3 regions of the Pseudomonas sp. SDO5271_S396 genome follow, and region 2 is predicted to be linked to each of the others. Evidence: riboswitches for the same ligand, from Rfam matches in the RefSeq annotation. Region 2 holds a riboswitch; each other region holds the start of a gene.
The links. Region 2 has a riboswitch for cobalamin ahead of ACW9IN_RS27295 (CbtB domain-containing protein). Riboswitches for the same ligand answer to the same signal wherever they lie in the genome.
Positions count from the first base shown of each region.

Region 1: another riboswitch for cobalamin. It lies ahead of ACW9IN_RS11235 (ABC transporter substrate-binding protein); the one in region 2 lies ahead of ACW9IN_RS27295 (CbtB domain-containing protein).
Region 3: another riboswitch for cobalamin. It lies ahead of cobO (cob(I)yrinic acid a,c-diamide adenosyltransferase); the one in region 2 lies ahead of ACW9IN_RS27295 (CbtB domain-containing protein).

Region 1 covers NZ_JBSVWB010000012.1:5,385-10,460, forward strand. Annotated here, with positions in the region: gene ACW9IN_RS11215 (amino acid aminotransferase) at 1-58, shown strand, start outside; gene ACW9IN_RS11220 (hypothetical protein) at 158-367, shown strand; gene ptrR (putrescine utilization regulator PtrR) at 423-1,295, opposite strand; gene ACW9IN_RS11230 (aldehyde dehydrogenase family protein) at 1,448-2,830, shown strand; cobalamin riboswitch at 2,902-3,096, shown strand; gene ACW9IN_RS11235 (ABC transporter substrate-binding protein) at 3,214-4,224, shown strand; gene ACW9IN_RS11240 (FecCD family ABC transporter permease) at 4,221-5,076, shown strand, end outside.
Region 2 covers NZ_JBSVWB010000062.1:21,963-27,038, forward strand. Annotated here, with positions in the region: gene ACW9IN_RS27270 (fatty acid cis/trans isomerase) at 1-785, shown strand, start outside; gene nfuA (Fe-S biogenesis protein NfuA) at 880-1,464, shown strand; gene cobM (precorrin-4 C(11)-methyltransferase) at 1,685-2,431, opposite strand; gene ACW9IN_RS27285 (cobalamin biosynthesis protein) at 2,501-2,893, opposite strand; gene ACW9IN_RS27290 (CbtA family protein) at 2,890-3,594, opposite strand; gene ACW9IN_RS27295 (CbtB domain-containing protein) at 3,606-3,794, opposite strand; cobalamin riboswitch at 3,892-4,094, opposite strand; gene ACW9IN_RS27300 (hypothetical protein) at 4,172-4,600, opposite strand; gene ACW9IN_RS27305 (hypothetical protein) at 4,654-4,848, opposite strand.
Region 3 covers NZ_JBSVWB010000013.1:117,399-122,474, reverse strand. Annotated here, with positions in the region: partial or broken gene ACW9IN_RS12310 (PQQ-dependent sugar dehydrogenase) at 15-1,327, opposite strand; cobalamin riboswitch at 1,427-1,674, shown strand; gene cobO (cob(I)yrinic acid a,c-diamide adenosyltransferase) at 1,754-2,365, shown strand; gene ACW9IN_RS12300 (cobyrinate a,c-diamide synthase) at 2,362-3,732, shown strand; gene bluB (5,6-dimethylbenzimidazole synthase) at 3,729-4,379, shown strand; gene cbiB (adenosylcobinamide-phosphate synthase CbiB) at 4,376-5,076, shown strand, end outside.

The DNA.
Region 1 (5,076 bases), on a different contig from region 2:
GGCGCTGAACCAGTCGAACATTGGTGCGGTCACACAGGCAATCGTTCAGGTGCTGTAAGCCTGCTGCCGCTGCACCAAGAGGGGAAGCCGATGGCTTCCCCTTTTTCGTATCCAGCCCCTAGACTGAACGTGATCGCCCCTTTGCTGTGAGAACCCTATGAGAAACGACGACCTGGACCTGCGTGCCGACCGCGACGACCTGCATGACTACGCCCCACGCGCGCCGCAACCCAAGCGCCAGAAGAGCCTGGTGCTGCAAGTGGCGCTGGGGGTCTTTCTAGGCGGCCTGGCACTCTGGCTGGTGCAGCTGGGTGCGACCGCACTGATGGCGAAGCTGGCCATGGGCACCCTGCAATTCGGCGGCTGAAAACGATCAAAAGGGGGAGCAACTGTCTTGATGACCGATCGTTCCCACATTGGATCTAGGCAGTTACTAACCCGCGCTCCTCCAACAACTTCACAAAACTGTTCAAACTCTGCGACACCGTGCCCCGCCGCCAGATCAACCAGGTATGCAGGATGCGGAAACTGTCGCTCAACGGCCACACACTGACGGCCGTGAACCCCGGCATGCTTTCCAGCATGCTGCGCGGCATCAGCGCCAGGCCGGCCCCGGCACTGACGCAGGCGAGCATGCCGTGGTACGACTCCATCTCGAAGATCTTGCCCGGCACCGCGCCATCCTGGGAAAACCAGCGCTCGAAGTGGTGCCGGTACGAGCAGTTCGAACGAAAGGTATAGATGCTCTCCCCCGCCACATCCTGCCCCCGGGTGATCGGCGCGTGATGCAGCGGCGCGATCACCACCATCTCCTCCTCGAACACTGCCACTCCTTCCAGCGTGGCGTGCAGCACCGGCCCATCGACGAACGCCGCTGCCAGGCGCCCCGAGAGCACGCCTTCGATCATGGTGCCCGACGGTCCGGTGCTCAGGTCCAGCTCGACCTTGGCGTGTTTCTGGTTATACGCCGCCAGCAAACCCGGAATGCGCACTGCTGCCGTGCTTTCCAGCGAGCCGAGGGAAAACGCCCCCTGGGGCTCTTCCCCGGCGACCGTCGCACGCGCTTCCTGCACCAGGTCGAGAATGCGCCGCGCGTAGCCAAGGAAATTCCATCCCGCCGGGGACAGGCGCAAGCGGCTTTTCTCGCGGATAAACAAGGCCACGCCCAGGTCTTCTTCCAGTTGCTTGATGCGCGTGGTCAGGTTCGACGGCACGCGATGAATCAATTGCGCGGCGGCACTGATGCTGCCTTGCTCGGCGACGGCCTTGAAGATTTCCAGTTGCACCAGGTCCACGGCGTTCTCCCATCGTGAAGTGATCACTCCCGCGCTCTTCGCGGGAACCTTTATTCTCACTTTGAGAATGTATTGCTTAATATTATTCAGTTTCCAGAAAAGAACCAGCACCGTAGGCTGAGCCCCACTTACTCATTCAGCAGGACGGTGCCATGAACGCAACCACCCACGCTCTCTCGATCAACCCCGCCAACGGCGAAACCGTCGGCAGCTACCCCTATGAAACCGCAGCGCAACTGGACGCCGCTCTCGACCGCGCCACCAGCGCCTTCCGCACCTGGCGTCGCCAGCCGGTCAGTCAGCGTGCCGAACTGTTGCTGGCCCTGGCCGCCGCGCTGCGCGAGCAAGCCGAAGAAATGGCGCAAATGATCACCCTGGAAATGGGCAAACCCATCGCCCAGGCCCGTGCCGAAATCGAAAAATGCGCCGGGCTCGGCGAATGGTACGCCGCCCACGGTCCGGCCATGCTCGCACCGGAACCGACCCTGGTGGACAACGGCAGCGCCCAGATCGAATACCGCCCGCTGGGCCCTGTCCTCGCCGTGATGCCGTGGAACTTCCCGGTCTGGCAGGTGCTGCGCGGCGCCGTGCCGACCATGCTCGCCGGCAACACCTACGTACTCAAACACGCCCCGAATGTGATGGGCAGCGCTTACCTGATCCAGCAAGCGTTCCGCAAAGCCGGCTTCGCGCAAGGTCTGTTCGAAGTGATCAATGTGGCCAACGACGGCGTGTCCAAGGCCATCGCCGACCCACGCATCGCCGCCGTGACCCTCACCGGCAGCGTGCGCGCCGGTGTCGCCATTGGTTCCCAGGCCGGTGCCGCGCTGAAAAAATGCGTGTTGGAACTGGGCGGCTCCGACCCGTTCATCGTGCTCAACGACGCCGACCTCGACGCCGCCGTCCAGGCCGCGCTGATCGGTCGCTTCCAGAACAGCGGCCAGGTCTGCGCCGCCGCCAAGCGCCTGATCATCGAAGCCAGTGTGGCCGAAGCCTTCACCGCCAAGTTCCTCGAAGCCAGCCGCGCACTGGTGATGGGTGATCCGACCTCGGCCACCACCTATATCGGCCCGATGGCCCGCTTCGACCTGCGCGACGAGTTGCATGACCAGGTCCAGGCCACTCTGGAGGAAGGCGCGACCCTGCTGCTGGGCGGCAACAAGGTGCCCGGCGCCGGCAACTACTATGAGCCGACGGTGCTGGCCAACGTCACCGACCAGATGACCTCGTTCAAGCAGGAACTGTTCGGCCCGGTAGCGTCGATCATCACCGCCCGCGACGCCGACCACGCCGTGGCCCTGGCCAACGACAGCGAATTCGGCCTGACCGCCAGCATCTTCACCACCGATGCGGCCAAAGCCCGGCATATCGCCAACCAGCTGGAAACCGGCGGGATCTTCGTCAACGCCTTCAGCGTCTCCGACCCTCGGGTGGCGTTTGGCGGCATCAAGAAAAGCGGGTTCGGCCGCGAGCTGTCGCACTTCGGCGTGCGGGAGTTCTGCAACGCCCAGACGGTGTGGCTGGATCGCAAATAACCCGGCATTGTCCCCAATGCCAGTCAGTTAAGGAACCAAAGGGCGGCCAAGTTCCCCATCGCCTGCCCAATCGACTACCATACCGCGCCGGTTCCCAAACGGGACTAATAGGGAATCCGAAGCGCGGCCCGCCCGCGTCAATCGGAACTGCCCCCGCAACTGTAGCTGCCGAGCCTGCTCCCGAGCGCCACTGGACCTTGTCCGGGAAGGCCGAAGCGTGGTGATGACGCACGAGTCAGGAGACCTGCCGGCCCAAGCTCGATCACTAACCGGCGGGGTGTCCGGGAAGGACATCCTTGCCCTGCCCTTCAGGCGGTCCATGGCTGTATTTCCATTACCGTACCTCCCCAACTCACTGTACGGTTCAAACGGAGATTGCCCCCATGCTGCCACGTGTCACCGCCCTGTTCGCCGGCCTCGGCTTCTGCGCCCTGGCCCAGGCCGCGCCCACCCAGTACCCGTTGACCGTGGAAAACTGCGGCGCACGCGTCACCTTCCAGCAGGCCCCCGCGCGCAGCGTGACCATCGGCCAGGCTGCCACCGAAATGCTCTACGCCCTGGGCGTGGGCGATAAAGTGGTCGGCACTTCGCTGTGGTTCAACAATGTGCTGCCGCAGTTCAAGGCACAGAACGACAGCATCGAGCGCCTGGCCAACAACGAACCGAGCTTCGAGGCCGTGATCGCCAAGCGCCCGCAACTGGTGGCCGCCGAGCTGGAATGGGTGGTAGGCCCGCAAGGCGTGGTCGGTACCCGCGAGCAATTCCACGAGCTGAAGATCCCCACCTACCTGCTGCCCTCCGACTGCGAAGGCAAGGACAACCTGGTGGGCGCCGATGGCACGCGCCTGGAGCCGTTCCGCATCGAGACTATCTATAAAAGCATCAGCCAGCTCGCGCAGATTTTCGACGTGCAGGATCGCGGCCAGCAACTGAACGACGAGCTCAAGGCGCGCCTGGCCAAGTCGGTGGCCACCGCGCAGAGCAAGGGCCTCAAGCAGGCCAGCGCGCTGGTATGGTTCTCCAGCTCGGAAATGGCCAGCGACCCGTACGTGGCCGGACACAAAGGCATTCCGCAATTCATGCTGCAGACCCTCGGTCTGCATAACGTGGTGCAGTCCGATGAAGAGTGGCCCGCCGTCGGCTGGGAAACCCTCGCCAAGGCCAACCCCACCTTCCTCGTGATCGCCCGCATGGACCGCCGCCGCTACCCCGCCGACGACCATGAAAAGAAACTCGCCTTCCTGCGCAGCGACCCGGTCACGCGCAACATGGACGCGGTGAAAAACAACCGCATCATCATCCTCGATGCCCTGGCGCTGCAGGCCAGCATTCGCATGTTCGACGGGCTGGAACAACTGGCCACGGCCATCGACGGCTACGACTTGCCCAAATGATGCGCACCCTACTCGCCCTGGCCCTGCTGCTGGCCGCGGTACTGGCTGGCGTGGCCATCGGCGAAACCGCCATTTCGCCCGACGTCGTGTTTCAGGTACTGGCCAATAAACTGTGGGCCGCCGGCTACGTCCTCGACCCCATCGACGAGGGCGTGGTGTGGAACTACCGCCTGACCCGTGCCCTGGTCGCCGCCGCGTGCGGTGCCGGGCTGGCGACCTGCGGGGTGATTTTGCAATCGCTGCTGCGCAATCCGTTGGCCGACCCGTACCTGCTGGGCATCAGCGCCGGCGCATCCACCGGTGCGGTGCTGGTGGCCTTGATTGGCGTGGGCGGCGGGCTGGTGTCGTTGTCGGCGGGTGCATTTGTCGGCGCCATGGCGGCGTTTGCGCTGGTGATCTTGCTGGCGCGCGCCAGCGGTTCGGCCAGCGGCACCGGCCAGATCATCCTCGCGGGCATCGCCGGCTCGCAATTGTTCAACGCGCTCACCGCGTTCCTGATCACCAAATCCGCCAGTTCCGAACAAGCCCGGGGCATTCTGTTCTGGCTGCTGGGCAACCTCAGCGGGGTACGCTGGCCCTCGGTATGGCTGGCGGTGCCGGTGGCGATTGCAGGGTTGGCGGTGTGCCTGTGGCACCGTCGTGCGCTGGACGCGTTCACCTTCGGCAGCGACTCGGCGGCATCCCTCGGCATTCCGGTGCGCCGTGTGCAGTTTGTGCTGGTGGGTTGTGCGGCGCTGGTGACGGCAGTGATGGTGTCGATTGTCGGCTCCATCGGCTTCGTCGGTCTGGTGATTCCACACGCCGCGCGCCTGTTGCTCGGCACCGGGCATTCACGCCTGCTGCCGGCCAGCG
Region 2 (5,076 bases):
CGCACCAGGCTCAGACCCGTCTGTACTTCGACTTGATCCGCAACGGCGCCGAGCAGAATTTCCTGCGCCTGATGCCGGCCGATTCCCGTGAGGGGTTCATGGATGACTGGTACCAGAACAGCGGCAAGATCAAGCTGTGGCTGGATTATGAAGCCATTGACGACAGCAAGCCGAGTGGCCTGCACCTGGACGAAAAAGACCCCAAACGCGACTTTGCCAACCAGTTGCTCAGCCGTTATGGCGATTTGAATGCCAGTCCGGACCCGATCAACCGCTGCAGCGGCGCCTATTGCTCCCGCGACGGTATCGACCCGGCCCTGCAGGACGCGGAGCAAGCGCTGAGCCGTCTGACTTCACGCCCGGCGGCGGGGCTCAAGGTGATCGATCAATTGCCGGAAGCCACGATGCTGCGGGTGCAAACCGACAGCGGCAAGCGCGTGGTCTACAGCATGCTGCGCAATCGCGCCCACAGTAACGTGGCGTTTCTGCTGGGTGAGGCTTATCGCTATCAGCCGGGCCTGGACACTGTGACCATTTACCCGGGCGTGCTGAGCAGTTACCCGAACTTCATGTTCAATATTCCGGCACGGGAAGTGCCCGAGTTCGTCACCGAAATGGAGCGGGCCAAGGACGCCAAGCGCTTTGAAAAGATCGTCGATCGCTGGGGTGTGCGGCGCAGTCATCCGCTGTTCTGGCAGTATTTCCACGATCTATCGCGCTACATCCACGAAACCACGCCGGTGGAAGAGGGCGTGCTGGATATGAATCGCTATGAAAACCTCTGACGGGTGGTGCCGGTCTTTTCCGACAAAATTACTCGGACTTTGTACCTGCGTAATATTTTGGCGTAAACTGCCGGCAAGCCTGTGAGGAGTTTCCATGACTGCCATAACCATTACCGACGCCGCCCACGATTACCTGGCTGACCTGCTGTCCAAGCAGAACACCCCGGGTATCGGTATCCGCGTCTTTATCACCCAGCCGGGTACCCAGTACGCCGAAACTTGCATCGCCTACTGCAAGCCCGGTGAAGAAAAGCCTGAAGACACCGCCCTGGGGCTGAAAAGCTTCACCGCCTATATCGATGCCTTCAGCGAAGCCTTCCTTGATGACGCCGTGGTCGACTACGCCACTGACCGCATGGGCGGCCAGTTGACCATCAAGGCGCCCAACGCCAAGGTGCCGAATGTTACCGCCGACAGCCCGGTGAACGAGCGCATCAACTACTACCTGCAAACCGAGATCAACCCGGGGCTGGCCAGCCACGGCGGCCAGGTCAGCCTGATCGACGTGGTCGACGACGGCATCGCCGTGCTCAAGTTCGGCGGCGGCTGCCAGGGCTGCGGCCAGGCGGACGTGACCCTGCGCGAAGGCATCGAGCGCACCCTGCTCGAGCGTATTCCGGAGCTCAAGGGCGTACGTGACGTGACCGACCACACGCAGAAAGAAAACGCCTACTACTGAGTAAGGCGTTCACTGCGAACGAAAAAACGGCGCCCCGTGAGCGCCGTTTTTTATGCCTGAAATTTAATGCGGTGCACTATCCATGCCGATCGTTCCCACGCTCTGCGTGGAAACGCATCCTGTGACGCTCCGCGTCACGACTTCAAAGGCAGACGCGGAGCGTCCATGGCTGCATTCCCACGCGGAGCGTGGGAACAATCAATAGAGTGGGCGCGTTCCTTCACGGGCGATAGAGGTGTGCATGGCCGGCGCGGTAAAGCGAGGATTCGCTGAAGCTGTCGTCTGCCAACACTCTGCCCACGATGATCAGCGCAGTGCGCCGAAAACCTTTGATCGCCACCTTTTCAGCAATATCCGTCAAAGTACCGACCACCCAATCCTGATCCGGCCACGTCGCCCGGTGCACCACGGCAATCGGGCAATCTGCGTCGTAATGTGGCAGCAACTCGGCGACGATTTTCTCCAGATGGTTGACCCCCAAGTGGATCGCCATGGTCGTGCCATGCTGTGCCAGGCTGTCGAACGCCTCACCGGCGGGCATGCTGGTTTTATCGGCATAACGGGTCAGGATCACGCTCTGGGCGATGTCCGGCAGGGTCAGTTCCGTTTCCAGCAACGCCGCACAGGCGGATACAGCCGTCACGCCAGGGATGATCTGGAACGGAATGCCAAGCTCGCGCAAATGACGGATCTGCTCGCCGATGGCGCCGTACAGGCTCGGGTCGCCGGAATGCACTCGCGCTACGTCCTGGCCTTTTTCATGGGCTGCCTTGATCAGGTCGATGATCTGTTCCAGATGCAATTCGGCGCTGTTGACGACGGTTTCCGCCCGATGACCTTCCAGCACCGCTGCAGGCACCAGCGAGCCGGCATAGAGGATCACCGGGCAGTTACGGATCAGCCGCTGGCCTTTGACAGTGATCAAATCCGGGTCGCCGGGGCCTGCGCCGATGAAGTAGACGGTCATGGAAAATCCTGTTTAAAAACGGGCGAGCATGAAAATCGCTCATGATCGGGGTGCGCAATTATCGGGATTTTAGCCGGCGCACGCCAATGCAAAGGTGGCCTGGGCGTTTTTTTTGCGGGTGATCAGCAGGCGGGCAGAAGTCCCCGAAAGGTGTTCGGCCAGGGCCAGGGCGGCGCTTTCGGCGATGCCGTAACAGCCGGTATGGGCGAATGCGACCTCGGATGTGTGACTCAGGCGGTCGGCAAAAACCGCCAGTTGTTCCGCGTTGAAACAGTGCAGCGGCAGTTTCAACACCTTGGCCAAGGCCAGTATTCCCGGCTCGTCCTTTTTCAAATCGATGCTGGCCAGTGCGGTGATGCTGTTGCGATCAACGCCCTCCTCCGCGAGGGCGTTGTCAAACAGCTCCAGCAGGGCACGAACATCACAGCCCCGCTGGCACCCCAGGCCAACCGCCAGAATCATGCGGCGTATTGATCGTCACGGTTGCGACGGAACAGCCACGCGCTGATCAGGCCCAAGGCCAGCCAGAAGGCGACGTTGGTCAACTGCGAGGCGATCTTGAACTGCGCTTCCAGGGCTTCCGGTGCCAGCATCGAGTGGACTTCCGGTTGCGGGGCACCGATCACATGCGGCACTGCGAGGATCGCCACGCCCAGTACTTTCAGCAGCCAGTTGCGGCCAAACACGATCAGCGCGATACCGGCGGCGGTGGAGGCGGCGGTGCCGATCCACCAGACCTGACGCTGCGCCAGATCGGCCGCAGCAGTGCCCGGCAGCTCAGGCGGCAGGCCCATGGTGGGCGCCAGCACGAAGGTGGCGTAACCGGCCAGGCCCCACAGCAAGCCTTGTGCGGCGCGGGTCGGTGCGCGCAGGGTGTAGAGGCCGGCAAGCATCAGCGCAAAACCGACGGCGACCACCAGGTTGCCACCGGTGGTGGACAGCACGCGCTGCCAACCATCTTCCGGCTCCCAGGCCTCGGCATCATGGCTGTGGGCGGCGGCGCCTTCGGCATGCTCATGGGCCACTTCGGTGGCGGCGGGGGCGTTTTCGTAGGTTTCCGCCTGCAGAATCAGTGGGGCGACCCAGAAGCTTTGCAAAAGGGTCAGCAGCAGGGCGGCCAGCAGGCCGGTGAAGCCTGCGGTTTGGGCAATACGCTTGATCATGTCGGCAGGTCTCAGTGGCACGGGAACGCGGCGCTGTGGCGAGTATCGTGAGCAGCGTTGTGTACCGCTTCGATATGGGAGAAACCGGCGAAATACACCAGGCACGCGCCGAGGATCGACGCACCGATGGCGGCGGTCAGGCGTTGGCTGAGAGTGGTGGTGTTGCCTGTGGCGTGCGAAGTGCTGCTGATGATCGACATGGCGCGTCCCTTCAGGGTTTCAGGGTGATACGAGCGCATGAAAACCCCGCGAGCCAGGCACGCAGGGTTCTGAACAGCGCCCGCCCACCGCGGGTTTGTTATCTGATTTTTTCGGGCCGGTCTCCGGGCTTGCGAGGGGCTGTTCGCCTTTGAAAGTGTCGCCTTCCCATGCGTATGCACAGTGGATCTGACGCTTCGCTCGCTTACCGTTGCGGGGGCAGCACCGGACTTGCCATAGGGGTATGGCGTACCGGTTTCCCGTTTCACCCTGTGAAGGGCACCCGAAACAAGGTGTGTAGGAGAGCATGGGCGAGCAATGCGCGTCAAATACCAGAGGTTGATGACTCAAGTGTTATACGCCTCGTCCTTCCGACAGATCAGACAGTTCGACTCCTGAATAGGTAATTAACCCGCCTGGAACTGTTTTTAATCATATAGTCGAGGTTGGTAACGTCATAGCGTTCATCATCCTTGCCTGCGAACCCGAGGAAGCCGATACCAATATCCAATTGCTTAAGGAGTTCTGGGCGTGCGAGTAATTCCCGGGCAACTTTTTTTGCCAGTTCGGGAATGTCGCGATCTTCGGCTTTTTTTAGTTCGTTGAAGTTGACATAGCCGTTACCTGTGGTGTCGAAAGTGCTATGAAATAGCTTGGCAAACTCCATCAACCTACGATCACTCACCTGCGAAATCTCTTCCGCAAATGTTGCAACTGAGTCCAGATATATTTTTCCGTCTTCGACGCCACCATTGGGCATGAGATCGAGAAGGTTATAAAGGTCAGGGCGTGCCAGGAACTCTTTCATCGTGTCCATTTGTTCTTGGGTAGCCGGTTGGCCGTTCTCCAGTTTGCCTTGTGTCACTGATAGGCGGTATGGATCGTGAAGAAGTTGTTTCCCCAGGGATCGAGCGCAGAGCCCATTTCCATTACTTTTATCGCCAATTCTTTATCACCCAACGCCGCAAGAGGGCGTGAGGTTGAAGTTTGTGAGGTTTCATTCAGTTGTGCGAAATGCGGGGTGACGTCGGTGCGCATAGAGGTGGAAGTAGACATAGGTTTATCTCAACTGTTATATGTTGGATGGCTAACTGTCTAGGAGATGTCAAGTTTATGGCTGACTTAACTAGACAGAATGTTTGTGCTGCCTTCCCTATGTGGCGTGGGTCTTTTAATTGTTCCATGTACAGGGTTGATAAGTATTGCAAATTCATACGTCATGTATTCGCGTCAATATGATCAGGCCTGCAATGTCGGCAGGCAGTGTGCTTGTGGGTTCTTCAA
Region 3 (5,076 bases), on a different contig from region 2:
GTTCGTCAAGCCGGTTATTTAGCCGACGATACCCGCCACACCTTATTCCCCACATCGTCCGCCACCAGCAAGCCCCCCTGCTGATCAATCACCACGCCCACTGGCCGGCCCATGGCTTTCTCATCACTGTTGAGGAACCCGGTCAGCACATCCACGGGCTGGCCTTTCGGTTGCCCGCCTTCGAACGGCACGAAGATCACCTTGTAGCCGCTGTGCGGCTTGCGGTTCCACGAGCCGTGCTGGCCAATGAAGGCCCCGTTGCTGAACTGCGCCGGGAGCTTGCTGCCCTCGGCAAAGGTCAGGCCCAGGGACGCCGTGTGGGGGCCTACCGCATAGTCCGGCGCAATCGCCTTGGCGACCAATTCCGGGTTCTGCGGCGTGACGCGCACATCCACATGCTGCCCGTAGTAGCTGAACGGCCAGCCATAGAATCCGCCATCCTTGACCGAGGTGATGTAGTCCGGCACCAGGTCGCTGCCGATCTCATCGCGCTCGTTCACCGCGGTCCATAGCTTGCCGCTTTGCGGTTCCCAGGCCATGCCGTTGGGGTTGCGCAGGCCGGAGGCGAAGATGCGGTGCTGGCCGCTGGCACGGTCCACTTCCCAGATCGCCGCCCGACCTTGTTCGGCCTCCAGACCGTTTTCGCCGACATTACTGTTGGAGCCCACACTCACATACAGCTTGCTGCCGTCTTTGCTCGCCACCACGTTTTTGGTCCAGTGGTGATTAAGGGTGCCGCCGGGCAGGTCGACGACCTTGGTGCCGGCCTCCTTGATCGAGGTTTCCCCCGGTTGATAAGGGAAACGCAGCAACTGGTCCGAGTCGGCCACGTACAGGTCGTTGCCCACCAGGGTCATGCCGAACGGAGAATTGAGGTTTGCCAGGAACACCGTGCGGGTTTCGGCGATGCCGTCGTGGTCGGCATCGCGCAGCAGTGTGATGCGATTCGGCTTGGCACTCCGGCGCCGGCACTGCCCATGACCTTCTCCATCACCCAGCCGCGAATACCGGTGGCGTCATCCGGCTTGGGCGGCGCATTGGTTTCCGCCACCAGCACATCGCCATTGGGCAGCACGTACAGCCAGCGCGGATGATCCAGGCCCTCGGCAAACGCGCCGACCTGAGTACCGGCGGCGGCTACCGGCTTCGCGCCGGCGGGCCAGCCCACGGCGGGAGCGATGTTGACGGTGGGGATCAATGTCTTGTTCGGCTCCGGTAACGTGGGCGAAGGCCCCGTGCCATCGGAAACCTGCAAGGTAGAGCTTTCGCCACAGGCAGCGAGGCTGCCGGCGAGCATGATCAGCAGCGCGAGTCTTGTTTTATGCATGGTGTTCTCCTGGATGCCTGTAGGAGTAGAGGTACACGGCGGTCCGATGGTTCAAGCGCAGGGCCGGCTTTAATTGACGCTCCACCCCCAACCCACTAACCTTCGCGGCTTGTTTCAGGTGCTCTGTGGCCCATGTGTCGACAGAGTGAAACAGGGAAGCCGGTGAGCGAGCGCATGTGACCACCATGCTGCCGCGAATCCGGCGCTGCCCCCGCAACGGTAAATGAGTCAAGACGGTGCCTTTAGCCACTGTATCGCGTGCGATATGGGAAGGCGCGCCGTCGGCCTGCCTGCTCCGGCAAGCGCCACTCATGAGCCCGGAGACCGGCCTGAAGCATTCAACAGCATCACGGTGGGCGATGCTTGGCTGTCTGCTGTTCCTTTTTCCTGCCCGCCGTTTTTGTCCAGCCCCAACGGAGAGCTGCCATGACTGATTCCCCCGACCGCGACGAGCGCCACCTGGCGCGCATGCTGCGTAAAAAAGCCGTGATCGACGAGCGCATCGCCAATTCCCCGAACGAGTGCGGTTTGCTGCTGGTGTTGACCGGCAATGGCAAAGGCAAGAGCAGTTCGGCATTCGGCATGCTGGCCCGCGCCATGGGCCACGGCATGCAGTGCGGTGTGGTGCAGTTCATCAAGGGGCGTAACAGCACGGGCGAAGAACTGTTCTTCCGGCGCTTTCCGGAGCAGGTGCGTTTCCATGTGATGGGCGAAGGCTTTACCTGGGAGACCCAGGACCGCCAGCGCGATATCGCCGCCGCCGAAGCCGCCTGGGCGGTGTCCCGCGAGCTGCTGCAAGATCCTTCCATTGGCCTGGTGGTGCTGGACGAGCTGAACATCGCCCTCAAGCACGGTTATCTCGATCTCGATCAGGTGCTCAGCGACCTGCAAGCCCGCCCGCCCATGCAGCACGTGGTGGTGACGGGTCGTGGTGCCAAGCCCGAATTGATCGAGATGGGCGACACCGTCACAGAAATGGGCATGCTCAAGCACGCATTCCAGGCCGGTATCAAGGCACAGAAGGGCGTCGAACTTTGAATCAAACCCGTCATTGCCCGGCCGTCCTGATCGCCGCACCGGCGTCCGGCCAGGGCAAAACCACCGTCACCGCCGCGCTGGCCCGTTTGCACCGCAACCTGGGGCGCAAGGTGCGTGTGTTCAAATGCGGCCCGGACTTCCTCGACCCGATGATCCACGAACGCGCCAGCGGTGCGCCGGTGTATCAATTGGACATGTGGATGGTGGGCGAGCAGGAAAGTCGTCGCCTGTTGTGGGAAGCGGCGGGGGAGGCCGACCTGATCCTGATCGAAGGCGTGATGGGCCTGTTCGACGGCACGCCATCCAGCGCCGACCTTGCGCGGCACTTCGGCGTGCCGGTGCTCGGCGTGATCGACGGCACGGCCATGGCCCAGACCTTCGGCGCATTGGCCCTGGGCCTTGCGCGCTACCAGCCGGACTTGCCGTTCGTCGGTGTGTTGGCCAACCGCGTCGGTACCCTGCGCCATGCGCAGTTGCTCGAAGGCAGCCTCACCGAAGGCCTGCGTTGGTATGGCGCGCTGTCCCGCGAGACTGGTATCGAATTGCCCAGTCGCCACTTGGGCCTGGTGCAAGCCAGCGAATTGAATGACCTGGACCTGCGCCTGGACGCCGCCGCCGAGGCGTTGGGCAGCAGTTGCGAAGTCGCGTTGCCGCCGCCGGTGGCCTTTGCCGCGCCGTCTGTGACCGAGATCGAGCCTTTGCTGGACGGTGTGCGTATCGCCGTGGCGCGCGACGAAGCCTTTGCTTTCACTTACGGCGCCAGCCTCGACCTGTTGCGGGCGATGGGCGCCGAGTTGCGCTTTTTCTCGCCGATCCATGATCGCCAATTGCCTGATGCCGACAGCCTCTATCTGCCGGGCGGTTACCCGGAACTGCATCATCAGGCGCTGTCGGAAAACACGCCGATGCTCGACGCCATCCGCGCCCACCATGCCGCCGGTAAACCCCTGCTCGCCGAATGTGGCGGCATGCTCTACCTGCTGGACTCGCTGACCGATGTCGACGGCAATCATGCCGAACTGGTCGGCCTGTTGCAGGGTGATGCGGTGATGCAGAAGAAACTCGCGGCCCTGGCGCTGCAAAATGTCGAATTGCCCGAAGGCACGTTGCGCGGCCACACCTATCACCATTCCCTGACCACCACCGAGTGGCAGCCCATTGCCCGTGGCCTGAGCCCCAATGGCGGGCGCGGTGCCGAAGCGGTCTATCGGCAGGGACGGATGACGGCGTCTTACGTGCACTTTTACTTTCCGTCGAATCCGGTGGCGGTTGCCGCTTTGTTTGCGCCGGATCTTGGGCCCGCTTGCCCCTCGACAGCACTCACCGATCCATGTGTGGGAGCGGGCTTGCCCGCGAAGAGGCCATGACTGACAACGCCTTTCCCCAGGCCGACCGCGACGCCATCTACCGCGCCATCGCCGAACGCCGCGACATGCGCCACTTCAGCGGCGGCACCGTCGCCCCTGAATTGCTACAGCGTTTGCTCCAGGCCGCGCACCAGGCACCCAGCGTCGGCCTGATGCAGCCCTGGCGCTTTATCCGCATCAGCGACCGCCAATTGCGTGGGCGGATCCAACAACTGGTGGAAGAAGAGCGCGTACGCACCGCCGAAGCCCTGGGCGAGCGCTCCGATGACTTCATGAAGCTCAAGGTCGAAGGTATTCACGACTGTGCCGAAGTACTGGTGGCGGCGCTGATGGACGATCGCGAACGCCATATCTTTGGCCGAAGAACCTTGCCGGAAATGGATTTGGCATCGCTGTCCTGCGCGATCCAGAACCTGTGGCTGGCCGCTCGCGCCGAAGGCCTCGGGATGGGCTGGGTGTCGTTGTTCGAGCCTCAGGCCCTGGCGGACCTGCTCGGCTTGCCCGCCGGCGCGAAACCCTTGGCGGTGTTGTGCCTGGGGCCGGTGGACGGGTTCTACCCGGCACCGATGTTGCAGCTTGAAGGCTGGACCGAGCCTCGGCCATTGAGTGACATGCTGTACGAGAATACGTGGGGAGTGAGTCAATGAGTGTGGCCTTGCTATGTGTCGCCGCAGTCGCGCTGGACGCGCTGCTGGGTGAACCGAAGCGCTGGCATCCGCTGGTGGCGTTCGGCAATTTCGCCGGGCGCGTCGAACAACGTTTCAACGCCGGTGGCCGGGGCTGGCGCAGTCACGGCGTGACGGCGTGGTTTATCGCCGTAGTACCGCTGACCCTGCTGGCGACGGCCTTGTCGTGGGCGCCGTACATTGGCTGGGTGCTGGAGATACTGGCGTTGTACTGCGCCCTCGGCATGCGCAGCCTCGGCGAGCATGTGACGCCGGTGGCCCAGGCCCTGCGCGCCGATGATCTGGAGCAGGCGCGTACCCGCGTGAGTTACTTGGTGAGTCGCCAGACCAGCGAGCTGGACCGCACCGAAGTGGCCCGCGCGGCCACCGAGTCGGTGCTGGAAAACGGCAGCGACGCGGTGTTCGCCGCGATTTTCTGGTTTGTGGTCGCCGGCGTGCCGGGTGTGGTGCTCTACCGCTTGAGCAACACCCTCGATGCCATGTGGGGCTATCGCAATGCACGCTTCGAGCGTTTCGGCTGGGCAGCGGCAAAAATCGATGATGTGCTGAACTACATTCCGGCTCGGTTGGTGGCATTGACCTACGCCGTACTCGGCAAAACCCGGCTGGCCTTGAAGTGCTGGCGCATCCAGGGACCGACCTGGGACAGCCCCAACGC